3 regions of the Pseudoflavonifractor sp. SW1122 genome follow, and region 3 is predicted to be linked to each of the others. Evidence: riboswitches for the same ligand, from Rfam matches in the RefSeq annotation. Region 3 holds a riboswitch; each other region holds the start of a gene.
The links. A riboswitch is a leader RNA that binds a small molecule or an ion and turns the genes downstream of it on or off. The one in region 3 is predicted to bind ZMP and ZTP.
Positions count from the first base shown of each region.

Region 1: another riboswitch for ZMP and ZTP. It lies ahead of E0L15_RS03575 (formate--tetrahydrofolate ligase); the one in region 3 lies ahead of pflA (pyruvate formate-lyase-activating protein).
Region 2: another riboswitch for ZMP and ZTP. It lies ahead of E0L15_RS08640 (IMP cyclohydrolase); the one in region 3 lies ahead of pflA (pyruvate formate-lyase-activating protein).

Region 1 is NZ_SJOS01000008.1:55,609-59,729, reverse strand. It holds gene E0L15_RS12525 (metalloregulator ArsR/SmtB family transcription factor) at 1-554, shown strand, start outside; gene E0L15_RS03575 (formate--tetrahydrofolate ligase) at 610-2,274, opposite strand; ZMP/ZTP riboswitch at 2,325-2,416, opposite strand; gene acrA (acryloyl-CoA reductase electron transfer subunit beta) at 2,917-4,023, opposite strand; gene E0L15_RS03565 (electron transfer flavoprotein subunit beta/FixA family protein) at 4,042-4,121, opposite strand, start outside.
Region 2 is NZ_SJOS01000035.1:1,722-5,842, reverse strand. It holds gene E0L15_RS08655 (amidophosphoribosyltransferase) at 1-607, shown strand, start outside; gene purM (phosphoribosylformylglycinamidine cyclo-ligase) at 613-1,662, shown strand; gene purN (phosphoribosylglycinamide formyltransferase) at 1,666-2,304, shown strand; ZMP/ZTP riboswitch at 2,332-2,410, shown strand; gene E0L15_RS08640 (IMP cyclohydrolase) at 2,466-3,179, shown strand; gene E0L15_RS08635 (phosphoribosylaminoimidazolecarboxamide formyltransferase) at 3,183-4,121, shown strand, end outside.
Region 3 is NZ_SJOS01000022.1:20,148-24,268, forward strand. It holds gene pflB (formate C-acetyltransferase) at 1-1,539, opposite strand, end outside; gene pflA (pyruvate formate-lyase-activating protein) at 1,557-2,279, opposite strand; ZMP/ZTP riboswitch at 2,340-2,425, opposite strand; gene E0L15_RS06780 (LCP family protein) at 2,629-4,121, shown strand, end outside.

The DNA of each region.
Region 1 (4,121 bases), on a different contig from region 3:
TGGCGTGCCTGCGCCCCATTGTGGCCCACCTGGAGGAACACCAGGCGCAGCTGGAAGAGCTGGCCGCCCCCTATCTCCAACAGTGCGCCCCCCTGTCCCAGCTGGAGTTTTTCACCCAGCTGTCCCACCTGCGCCCCGCCCCGGAGACCACCTACACCCTTCACCCCTTCCTCTTTGGGGCGGACACTAACCTGACCTTTGACGAGGCCCCCGGCCAGGTGCGCATCTACGGCGGCGTGCTGCGGCGAGAGCTCATGGAGCTGGTCAGCGGCCGCACCTCCGCCCAGGACCAGGTGTGCGAAACCTACCGCCTGTTGGGGGACTCCACCCGGTTTGACATTCTGTGCTATCTGCGGGGACGCACCGCCTATGTGCAGGAGCTGTCCACCCGCTTCTCCCTGAGCCGCAACACCATCCACCACCATATGAATAAGCTCTCTGACTGCGGCCTGGTGCAGTGCACCATCCACGGAAACCGCACCTTTTACACCCTGGACGAAGAACAGGTCCAGCTGTTTTTGGAGCGGCAGGCGGCGCTGTTCGGCAAAAAATGACGCAAAAATGGCGGCCATCCCCGTGGGGGGATGGCCGCCAAACGCATTTTATATCTCAGAACAGGCCGGAGATGACGCCGTTTTCGTCCACGTCGATCTTCTCGGCGGCAGGCACCTTGGGCAGGCCGGGCATGGTCATGATGTCGCCGGTCTGCACCACCACGAAGCCAGCGCCGGCGGACACCTTCACCTTAGACACGGTGATGGTGAAGCCCTCGGGCCGTCCCAGCTGGGTGGCGTCGTCGGACAGGGAGTACTGGGTCTTGGCCATGCACACAGGCAGCTTGTCAAAGCCCATGGCCTCCAGACGGGCCAGCTCCTTGGCAGCGGCTGCGGTGTAGTGCACGCCAGCGCCGCCGTACACCTTCTCCACGATGGCCTGAATCTTGTCCTTCAAGGGCAGGTCCAGGTCGTAGGCGTAGTGGAAGTCCTGGGGCTGGTCGCACAGGCGCAGCACTTCCTCGGCCAGCTCCAGGCCGCCCTCGCCGCCCTTGCCCCACACCTCGGACAGGGCCACATTGACCCCCAGCTCCTGGCAGTGGGTGCGGATGAGGTTCAGCTCGGCCTCGGTGTCATTGGCGAAGCGGTTGATGGCCACCACGGCGGGCAGGCCGAACACACGGGTGATGTTCTCCACGTGCTTGAGCAGGTTGGGCAGGCCACGCTCCAGGGCCTCCAGGTTCTCAGCCCCCAGCTCGGTCTTGGGCACACCGCCGTTGTACTTCAAAGCCTTGACCGTGGCCACGATGACCACGGCGTCGGGGGTGAGCCCGGCGGCCCGGCACTTGATGTCCAGGAACTTCTCAGCGCCCAGATCGGCGCCGAAGCCCGCCTCGGTGACCACGTAGTCGGCCAGCTTCAAAGCGGTGTCGGTGGCAGAGACGGAGTTGCAGCCGTGGGCGATGTTGGCGAAGGGGCCGCCGTGGACCAGAGCGGGGGTGTGCTCCAGGGTCTGCACCAGGTTGGGCTTGATGGCGTCCTTCAAGAGGGCAGCCATGGCACCCTGGGCCTTCAAATCGGCGGCGGTGACGGGCTTGTCATCGTAGGTGTAGCCCACGATCATGCGGCCCAGCCGCTCCTTCAGGTCGGACAGGCCGGTGGCCAGGCACAGCACAGCCATAATCTCGCTGGCCACGGTGATATCGAAGCCGTCCTCCCGGGGCACACCCTGCATCCGGCCACCCAGGCCGTCCACAATGTTGCGCAGCTGGCGGTCGTTCATGTCCACGCAGCGGCGCCAGGTGATCTTCTTCACGTCAATGCCCAGGGCATTGCCCTGCTGAATGTGGTTGTCCAGCATGGCGGCCAGCAGGTTGTTGGCCGCACCGATAGCGTGGAAGTCGCCGGTGAAGTGGAGGTTGATGTCCTCCATGGGCACCACCTGGGCGTAGCCGCCGCCGGCAGCGCCGCCCTTCACGCCGAACACGGGGCCCAAAGAGGGCTCCCGGAGGCAGAGCATCACGTTTTTATCCATGCGGCGCAGGGCATCGGCTAACCCTACCGAGGTGGTGGTCTTGCCCTCTCCGGCGGGGGTGGGGTTGATGGCGGTGACCAGAATCAGCTTGCCCTTCCGGGGCACATTGCGCAACGGGGTGATGTCGATCTTGGCCTTCACCTTGCCGTAATACTCCAGCAGGTTCTCGTCAATCCCGGCCATGGACGCCACCTGTCCGATGGGCAGCATCTGGGCCTCCTGGGCAATTTGAATGTCTGTTTTCATCTTCCATGCTCCTTCCTGCGCCACAAAAACAAAAAAGGGCGCACTGATTTCTCGTGCGCCCAGACGGTCGGCAATACGGCGCACATGGGCGTCGGCTGTACTCCACGTGGTCACTCCACTTCCGTCAGTCATACAGCAGGTTTATCTTACCATGCCCGCCCACACCCGTCAAGGCCTTTCCCCGCTTTGCCCTCCCTTCCCACAGGCTTTACCCGGAGATTACAGGAAGTTATCCACAGCTTCCACAAAGTTTTCAACAACCTCAACCCGTTGTGGTGCAAGGGATTCCAGGTTTTTTCCAAAATTACGCAGGGCCGGAACTGGTAGTTTTCTATTCTGCTAAAGCGAGCATTTCCCCTGCTCTATGCCTAGTATTTCCAACGGTTTTGCTGCGTAGGGGCCGTGGCTTGCCCGGCCCGTGGCTACCCTGGCCTTGCCCTGGGAGATTTGGGAGGGGCAAGCCCCTCCCCTACCCATGCTTGCCCCATCTGCGTATGTCTGGGGATGCACTGCATAAAAGGGCCTGCATTCATCATTTTTCATTTATCATTCTTCATTGTCTTTTTCTATTTAGGCCCAAAAGTGGCCTAAATAGAAAAAGACTGGCCTCCCCGAAGGGAAGCCAGTCTTAAAAAATGCAACTTAGGCCTTCTCAGCCTTGTACTTGGCAATGGCCTCAGTCAGCATGGGGCCAACCTTGAACAGGTCGCCGGTGATGCCGTAGGTAGCCACGTCGAAGATGGGGGCGTTGGCATTCTTGTTCACGGCGATGATGCACTCAGCGTCCTGCATGCCGGACACGTGCTGAATGGCGCCGGAAATGCCCAGGGCCACATAGATCTTGGGGTGAACGGTTTTACCGGTCTGACCAACCTGGTGGTCCACACCGATGTAGCCGTCGTCCACCACGGCACGGGAAGCGCCAACCACGCCGCCCAGGACGTTGGCCAGCTCCTCAGCGATCTCCAGACCACGCTTGGGGTCGGCGCTGATACCACGGCCCACGGAGACAACCACGTCGGCGCCAATCAGGTCCACGGCCTTCTTGGCGGACTTGACGATCTCCACCAGGTCCACGTGAATGTCTTCCTTGGTCAGCTGCACGTCCACCTTCTCCAGGACGGTCTTAGCAGCGGTCTCCTCGTTGTAGGCCTGGGTCTGCATCACGCCGGGACGCACGGTGGACATCTGAGGACGATAGTCGGGGCACACGATGGTGGCCATCAGGTGGCCGCCAAAGGCGGGACGGGTCATCTTCAGGTTGGTGTTCTCCTCGAACTTGGTGTTGTCCACGTCAATGGTGGAGGTGGTCTTCAGGAAGGCCTTGTACTTCTCCACATCCACGTCCAGGTGGGTGCAGTCAGCGGTCAGACCGGTCTTCAGACGGGCAGCCACACGGGGGCCCAGGTCACGGCCGATGTTGGTAGCGCCGATGAGGAAGATCTCGGGCTTCTTGTCCTCCACCAGGTCGCAGATGACCTTGGTGTAGGCATCGGTGGTGTAGTCCTTCAGCAGGGGGTGATCGCAGATGTACACGCGGTCAGCGCCGTAGCCGCCCAGAGCCTTGGCGTAGGTCTCGTTGACCTCGTGGCCCAGCAGCACGCCGCACAGCTCCACGCCCAGATCGTTGGCCAGCTTGCGGCCCTCGCTGAGCAGCTGGTAGCCGGTGCTCAGGATGACGCCGTCGCGCTGCTCGCAGAATACCCACACGCCCTTGAAGGCGGCGGTGTCTTTACTATTGAAAGCCATAATTCAGTGCTCCTTCCCTTAAATGATGTGCTTCTCGCCCAGAATGGACACCAGCTGCTCGCAGGTGGCCTTGTCGGCACCTTCCAGCATGGTGCCAG
Region 2 (4,121 bases), on a different contig from region 3:
CGTGCAGCCAGACGTGGACTTCGTGGCCGGTGTGCCCGACTCCGGCGTGCCCCACGCCATCGGCTACGCCAACAAAAGCGGCAAGCAGTTTGCCCGTCCCTTCGTGAAATACACCCCCACCTGGCCCCGCTCCTTCATGCCCGCCAACCAGGAGGTGCGCAACCAGGTGGCCAAGATGAAGCAGATTCCTGTGCCTGAGCTCATTCAGGACAAGAAGCTTCTCTTCGTGGACGACTCCATCGTCCGTGGCACCCAGCTGCGGGAGACCGTGGATTTTCTCTACGAGTCCGGGGCCAAGGAAGTGCACATGCGCTCCGCCTGCCCCCCCATCATGTACAGCTGCAAGTATCTGAACTTCTCCCGGGGCAACTCCGACATGGACCTGCTGGCCCGTCGCACCATCCAGGAGCTGGAGGGCGACGAGGGTCAGAAGCATCTGGAGGAGTACGCCGACGCCAACACCGAGCGTGGCCAGTGCATGCTCAAGTCCATCTGTGAGAAGATGGGCTTTGACTCCCTGGGCTATCAGTCCCTGGACGGCCTGCTGGAGTCCATCGGTCTGGACCGGGATAAGGTGTGCACCTACTGCTGGAACGGAAAGGAGTAACTTTCATGAATCATTCTGACTCTCACTCTGCCTCCTACGCCGCTGCCGGCGTGGACGTCACCGCCGGATATGAGGCGGTGCGCCGCATCAAGCCCATGGTGGAATCCACCTACATCCCCGGGGTCATGGGCACCCTGGGCGGCTTTGGCGGCATGTTTGCCCCCGACCTGAACGGCATGAAGAAGCCCGTGCTGGTGTCCGGCACCGACGGCGTGGGCACCAAGCTGAAGCTGGCGTTCCTCATGGACAAGCACGACACCGTGGGCATCGACTGCGTGGCCATGTGCGTCAACGACATCATCTGCGGCGGCGCCATGCCCCTGTTCTTCCTGGACTACATCGCCTGTGGCAAGAACGACCCCGCCCGCATCGCTGACATCGTCACCGGCATCACCGAGGGCTGCCGCCAGGCTGGCTGCGCCCTGGTGGGCGGCGAGACCGCCGAGATGCCCGGCTTCTACCCCGTGGACGAGTACGACCTGGCTGGATTTTCCGTTGGCATGGTGGACGAGGAGAAGATCATTGACGGCAAGTCCCTGACCGAGGGCGACGTGCTCATCGGTCTGGCCTCCTCCGGCGTGCACTCCAACGGCTTCTCTCTGGTGCGTAAGGTCTTCGACGTGGAGCACGCCGACCTGAAGACCCCCATGGACGAGCTGAACGGCAAGAGCCTGGGCGAGGCCCTGCTGGAGCCCACCCGCATCTATGTCAAGGCCGTGAAGGCCGTGCTGGGCGCTGGCGTGGATGTCCACGCCGTCAGCCACATCACCGGCGGCGGCTTCTATGAGAATGTGCCCCGCATGATGGTGGACGGCCTCACCGCCCAGATCAAGCTGGACTCCTTCCCCACCCTGCCCATCTTCTCCCTCATCCAGAAGGCGGGCAACATCCCCGCCCGGGATATGTACAACACCTTCAACATGGGCATCGGCATGATTCTGGCCGTCCCCGCCGTCCAGGCTCAGGCCGCTCTGGACGCCCTGGCCGCAGCTGGCGAGACCGCCTACCAGATCGGCAGCGTGGTCGCTGGCGAGGCTGGCGTGGAGCTGGTGTAATCCATGGGAACACGTATTGCCGTTTTGGTGTCCGGCGGCGGCACCAACCTGCAAGCCCTCATTGATGCCCAGGCCCGGGGCGAGCTGGGCGGCGGCACCATTGCCGCCGTCATCTCCTCCAAGGCCGGGGTATACGCCTTGGAACGGGCGGAGAAGGCGGGGATTCCCCACTATGTCATCCCCCGCAAGGAGTATCCCTCCAACCAGGCCATGACCCAGGCTCTGGTGGCCAAGCTCCGTGAGCTGGACATTGACCTGGTGGTGCTGGCAGGCTTCATGATCATTCTCACCGAAGAGATGGTGCAGGCCTACCCCAACGCCATCTTGAACGTCCACCCCGCCCTCATCCCCTCCTTCTGCGGAGAGGGCTGCTACGGCCTCCACGTCCACGAGAAGGCCCTGGAGTACGGAGTGAAGGTGTCCGGCGCCACCGTCCACTTTGTCTCGGAGGAGTGCGACGGCGGCCCCATCGTGCTGCAAAAGGCTGTGGCTGTGGAGGAGGGTGACACCCCCGAGACCTTGCAGCGTCGCATCATGGAGCAGGCCGAGTGGCACATCCTGCCCCAGGCCGTCTCCCTATTCTGCCAAGATCGGCTCCATGTAGAGGGCCGAGTGGTTCACATTCTGCCCCCGCAAGCTTGACAAAGGCGCTCAGGGCATGATATAGTTAACAGGCTATATGACTGACGGAAGTGGGTTGACCACAGGGAGTATAGCCGTAGAAATGCCGACCGTCTGGGCGCACCTATTTTGTGGATAGGTGCGCCCTTTTTCTTTGACCAACACTTTGAGGAGGTACCACTATGACAACTTTGGATCTGTGCCAGGAGCTGTCCCGCAACCCCTACCCCGGCCGAGGCATCGTGCTGGGCCGCACCGCTGACAACAAGCATGCGGTGATCGCCTACTTCATCATGGGCCGCAGCGAAAACAGCCGCAACCGCATCTTCGAGGAGACCGAGGACGGCATCCGCACCCGGGCCTATGACGAGAGCAAGATGACCGATCCCTCCCTGATCATCTATCACCCCGTGCGCCAGGTGGGCGAGGACACCATTGTCACCAACGGCGACCAGACCGACACCATTCAGCAGGGCCTGCTGGCTGGCAAGACCTTTGCTGAGTCCCTGCGCTCCCGCTGCTTTGAGCCCGATCCCCCCAACTACACCCCTCGCATCTCCGGTCTGCTCCTCAAGGACGGCAGCTACAAGCTGTCCATTCTCAAGTCCGCCTACGGCAACCCCGACTGCAACCTGCGCTACTTCTACGAGTACGACGCTCCCCTGCCCGGCACCGGACACTTCATCCACACCTATCAGGAGAACCTGGACCCCCTGCCCTCCTTTGAGGGCGAGCCCCGTCTGGTGGCCATCACCGCCCCCGACGCCGAGACTCTGGCCGGGGATCTGTGGCTGTCCCTCAACGACGAGAACAAGGTCTCCCTCTTCGTCCGCTACATCGACCTGGAGACCGGGGACTGTGAGACTTCCATCATCAACAAACACTGGGAGGTTTAAATCATGCGCGAACTGGAACTGAAATACGGCTGTAACCCCAATCAAAAGCCCGCCCGCATCTACATGGATGAGGGTGAACTGCCCATCACCGTCCTCAACGGCAAGCCCGGCTACATCAACTTCATGGACGCCCTCAACTCCTGGCAGTTGGTGAAGGCCCTGAAGAAGGCCACTGGCCTGCCCGCCGCTGCCTCCTTCAAACACGTCTCCCCCGCCGGTGCCGCTCTGGGCACCCCCCTCACCGACGTGGAAAAGCAGATCTACTTCGCCGACGGCTTTGACACCTCCCCCATCGCCTGCGCCTACATCAAAGCCCGTGGCGCCGACCGTCTGTGCTCCTACGGCGACTGGGCCGCCCTGTCCGACGTGTGCGACGAGGCCACCGCCCGGTTCCTGGCCATGGAGGTGTCCGACGGCATCATCGCCCCCGGCTACACCGACGAGGCCCTGGCCATCCTCAAGACCAAGAAGAAGGGCAACTACAACGTGGTGCAGATCGACCCCAACTACGAGCCCGCCCCCATTGAGACCCGCCACATCTACGGCATCACCTTCCAGCAGGGCTACAACAACTTCGAGATCAACGAGAGCCTGCTGGACAACATCGTCACCGAGAACAAGGAGCTGCCCGAGGCCGCCCGCCACGACCTGCTGCTGGCCCTGCTGACTCTGAAGTACACCCAGTCCAACTCCGTGTGCTATGTCAAGAACGGCCAGACCATCGGCGTGGGTGCTGGTCAGCAGAGCCGCATCCACTGCACCCGTCTGGCTGGCTCCAAGGCGGACAACTGGATGCTGCGTCAGCACCCCAAGGTCCTGGGCCTCCAGTTTGTAGACAACATCCGCCGTCCCAACCGGGACAACGCCATCGACGTGTACATCTCCGACGAGTACGAGGATGTGCTGGCCGAGGGCGTGTGGCAGGAGACCTTCAAGGTCAAG
Region 3 (4,121 bases):
CAGGCGCTCCACCAGGGTGTCGTGGAGGGCCATCTGACTGGCCTCGTAGGCGTACTTGTCGTGCATGTAGTGGATGATGTTGATGGTGTCCACGTACAACTCAGCCACGTAGGACAGAACCTTCTTGTAGTTGGTGAGCACCTTGGAGTAGCTGAGCACCTCGTCCTCGTCCCGGATGATGCCGGGCACCACGTGGAGGCCCTTCTTCTCGTCCACACCGCCGTTGATGGCGTACAGCAGGCTCTTGGCCAGGTTGGCACGGGCGCCGAAGAACTGCATCTGCTTGCCCACAGCCATGGCGGACACACAGCAGGAGATGCAGTAGTCGTCCCCGTACAGGGGGCGCATCACGTCGTCGTTCTCATACTGGATGGAGTCGGTGGCGATGCTCATCTTGGCGCAGTAGTCCTTCCAAGCCTGGGGCAGGTTCTGGCTCCACAGCACGGTGAGGTTGGGCTCGGGAGCGGTGCCCAGGTTGGTGAGGGTGTGGAGGTAGCGGAAGCTGTTGCGGGTCACCAGGGTGCGGCCGTCAATGCCCATGCCGCCCAGGGACTCGGTGATCCAGGTGGGATCGCCGCCGAACAGCTCGTTGTACTCGGGGGTACGCAGGTGACGCACCAGGCGCAGCTTGATGATGAACTGGTCGATAAGCTCCTGGGCCCCCTGCTCGTCCAGCAGGCCACGGTCCAGGTCCCGCTGGATGTAGATGTCCAGGAAGGTGGCGGTGCGGCCCAGAGAGGTGGCGGCGCCGTTGTTCTCCTTCACGCCCGCCAGATAGGCCAGGTACAGGTTCTGCACGGCCTCATGGGCGTTCTCGGCGGGGCGGGTGACGTCACAGCCGTAGCGGCTGGCCATGTGGGTGAACTCCTTGAGGGCCCGAATCTGGGTGCTCACTTCCTCCCGCAGGCGGATGCGCTCCTCGGTCATGGGGCCGTCCAGCATGTCCAGGTCCTTCTGCTTCTCCTCGATGAGGAAGTCGGTGCCGTACAGGGGCACCCGGCGGTAGTCGCCCACCAGACGGCCACGGCCATAGGCGTCGGGCAGACCGGTGAGCAGGCCAGCGGTGCGGGCCAGACGGGTGCGCTTGGGGTAGGCGTCAAACACGCCCTCGTTGTGGGTCTTGCGGTAGAGGCTGAAGTGGCGCTCGATCTCGGGGTCCAGCTCGTAGCCGTACTCGTGGAGGGCGGACTCGGCCATACGCATACCGCCGTACAGGTTCACGATACGCTTGAGGGGGGCGTCGGTCTGGAGTCCCACGATGACCTCGTTCTCCTGGTCAATGTAGCCGGGCTCGAAGTTGTCAATGCCGGACACCACGTGGGTCTCCACGTCGATGATGCCCTTTTTCAGCTCCTCCACAATGAGGGCGTGGGCCTTCTCCCACACCTTGGCGGTGCGGGGGGAGATGGGAGCCAGGAAGCTGTCATCTCCGGTATAGGGGGTGTAGTTCTTCTGAATGAAGTTGCGCACATTCACCAGGTGGCGCCATTCGCCGGTGCGAAAGCCCTCCCAGGCGGTGCAGTTGACATCAATGCTCATGGGAATGTACCTCCTTATCAAATATGGGGAAACGCTCGGTCAAACTTCTCCTGCCACCCGGCCAGAGCGTCCTTGGCCAGGGGCTCCACCCCCTCCAGGGGGTAAGGATATCCCAGGGTGTGGTACTTGTGTACCCCCAGGGTGTGATAGGGCAACAGTTCTACCCGGCGCACATGGCGCAAGGTGGAGACAAAGTCCAGAAGCCCTTGCAAATGCTCGTCGCCGTCGGTGAGCCCGGGCACCACCACGTGTCGAATCCACAGGGGCACCTCTTGGGCCTGTAATTGGCTGAGAAACGCTCTCCATTCCCCGGTGTCCCGGCCTGTGACCGCCTGGAACCCCTGGGGGGTGTAGTGCTTGATGTCCAGCAGCACCAGGTCGGTGTGGGACAGAATCCGCTCATAGTCCCCCAGCCCGCACCCGGCGGTGTCCAGACAGGTGTGAATGCCTTCCTTTTGACACAGCTCCAGGGCCTGGGCCAAAAACTCCGGCTGCAACAGCGGCTCACCGCCGGAAAAGGTGACCCCGCCGGTGGCGCCGTAGTAGGATTTGAACCGGCGCAGCTTGGCCACCAGTTCCTCCGGCGTCATCTCCTTGGCGGCAGCGGCGCCACACTCCCAGGTGTCCGGGTTGTGGCAGTACTGGCACCGCAGCCCACACCCCTGGAGAAACACCACGGTGCGAATGCCGGGGCCGTCCACCAGCCCCATGCTCTCCACAGAGTGAATGCGTCCTTTCATTGTGAACTCCCTTCTTTTTCCATTTGTTGGATAAAGAAAAAGACCGACCCACTGGGACCTTTTTCTTGCCCAGACGGTCGGCCGGCTTTCACGATCATACGCCACGTGGTTGATTCCACTTAATACCGCCAGGTGTATGATCACCGTGAGTACAGGCTACTATATCTTGTGTCATTTGTCAAGCTTCATTTTTATTTCCCATTATTTTTCAATTTCTGGACACTTTTTAAGAACTCCGCAAGGAGTTGTATCGAAGTTGTAAATTCTGCACGCCGACCCCCTGGAGCCGTTGCCATTTCCCCTGTGGCATACTATAATGTGCCATAACAACGACAAGGAGATGTGCCACATGGCAAAACGGTACAAAAGAAAAACTGCCCGCTCCGGTCTGGAGACCGTGGTCAATCTGCTGGCCCTGCTGTTGTTTGCCGTTCTCGGCATCGGCTTTGTGGCCGCGCTCTTCTTCACTCACATGCTCACCCCCCTGCTGTTGGCCCTGATTGCGGCGGCAGTGGTGGTGGCCGTAGTGGTGGTGTTTGCTCTGCGGTTCAGCCGCGGCCCCGCCAAGCGCACGGCAGGTTCCGTGCTGTCCGTGGTGTTCTGTCTGGTGTTCGCCGTGGGTATTGTCTATGCCCGGGTGGGCCTGGACACCCTGGACCGGGTCACCAACCCGGAGGCCCAGACCCTGGCCATGTCCGTGTATGTGCGGGGAGATGATACCCGCAGCATGGACGAGCTGCTCCAGCACCCCTTTGGCATGCTCAGCGCCGACCAGACCGACACCCAGGCGGCGGTGAAACAGCTGGACGCCAAGTACAGCGTCACCCTCACCCCCCAGGGCTATCCTGAGGCAACCAAACTGGTGGACGCCCTCAACAACAAGGAAATCGACGCCATTTTGGTCAACCAGAGCCACATGACCGTGCTGGACGACCTGGAGGAGTACAAGGACGTGATGCAGAGTTTGCGCATGGTGGACACCATTCAGGTGCCCCTCCAGGCCAGCGCCGCTCCCCAGCCCACCACCGCTCCCGCCATCCCCCTGGACCAGCCCTTTACGGTATATATCAGCGGCAGCGACTCCCGAAGCAGCGATATCTCCACCTCGGGCAACAGCGATGTGAACATCATCGCCACCATCAACCCCAAAACCCACCAGGTGCTGCTGGTGTCCACTCCCCGGGACTACTTCATTCCCCTGTCCTTCTCAGGCGGAGTCCCGGACAAGCTCACCCACGCCGGGGGCCGGGGCATTGAGGAGAGTATCAAAACTCTGGAAATGCTCTACGACATAGAGCTGGACTACTACTTTAAGGTCAACTTCGCCGGATTTGAGGGCATCATTGACGCCCTGGGCGGCATTGACGTGTACTCGGACTACGACTTCGAGTCCTATATCTCCGACTACACCTATGAAAAGGGTGTCAACCACATGGACGGCGAGAAGGCCCTGTACTTCGTCCGGGAGCGGTACAACCTCCCCAAGGGCGACTATCAGCGGGGCATCCACCAGATGCGGATGATCGAGGCTGTGGCGGACAAGGTCCTCTCCCCCGCCATCCTCACCCAGTACCTCCCCTTCATGGACGCCGTGGGCAACTGCTTCCGCACCAGCATTCCCTCTGACTTCATCACCGATATGGTGCAAAACCAGCTGCAAACCGGCGGGGACTGGAACATCGTCAGCTACTACGTCTCCGGCTCCTTCAGCAAGGAGTACACCTACAGCTATCCTGACTGGCATCTGGATGTCATTGTCCCTGATATGACCACTGTGGAGACCGCCAAGCAGCTCATGGAGCAGGTACGCAACGGAGAAATCGTCACCTCCCCCCAGTCATA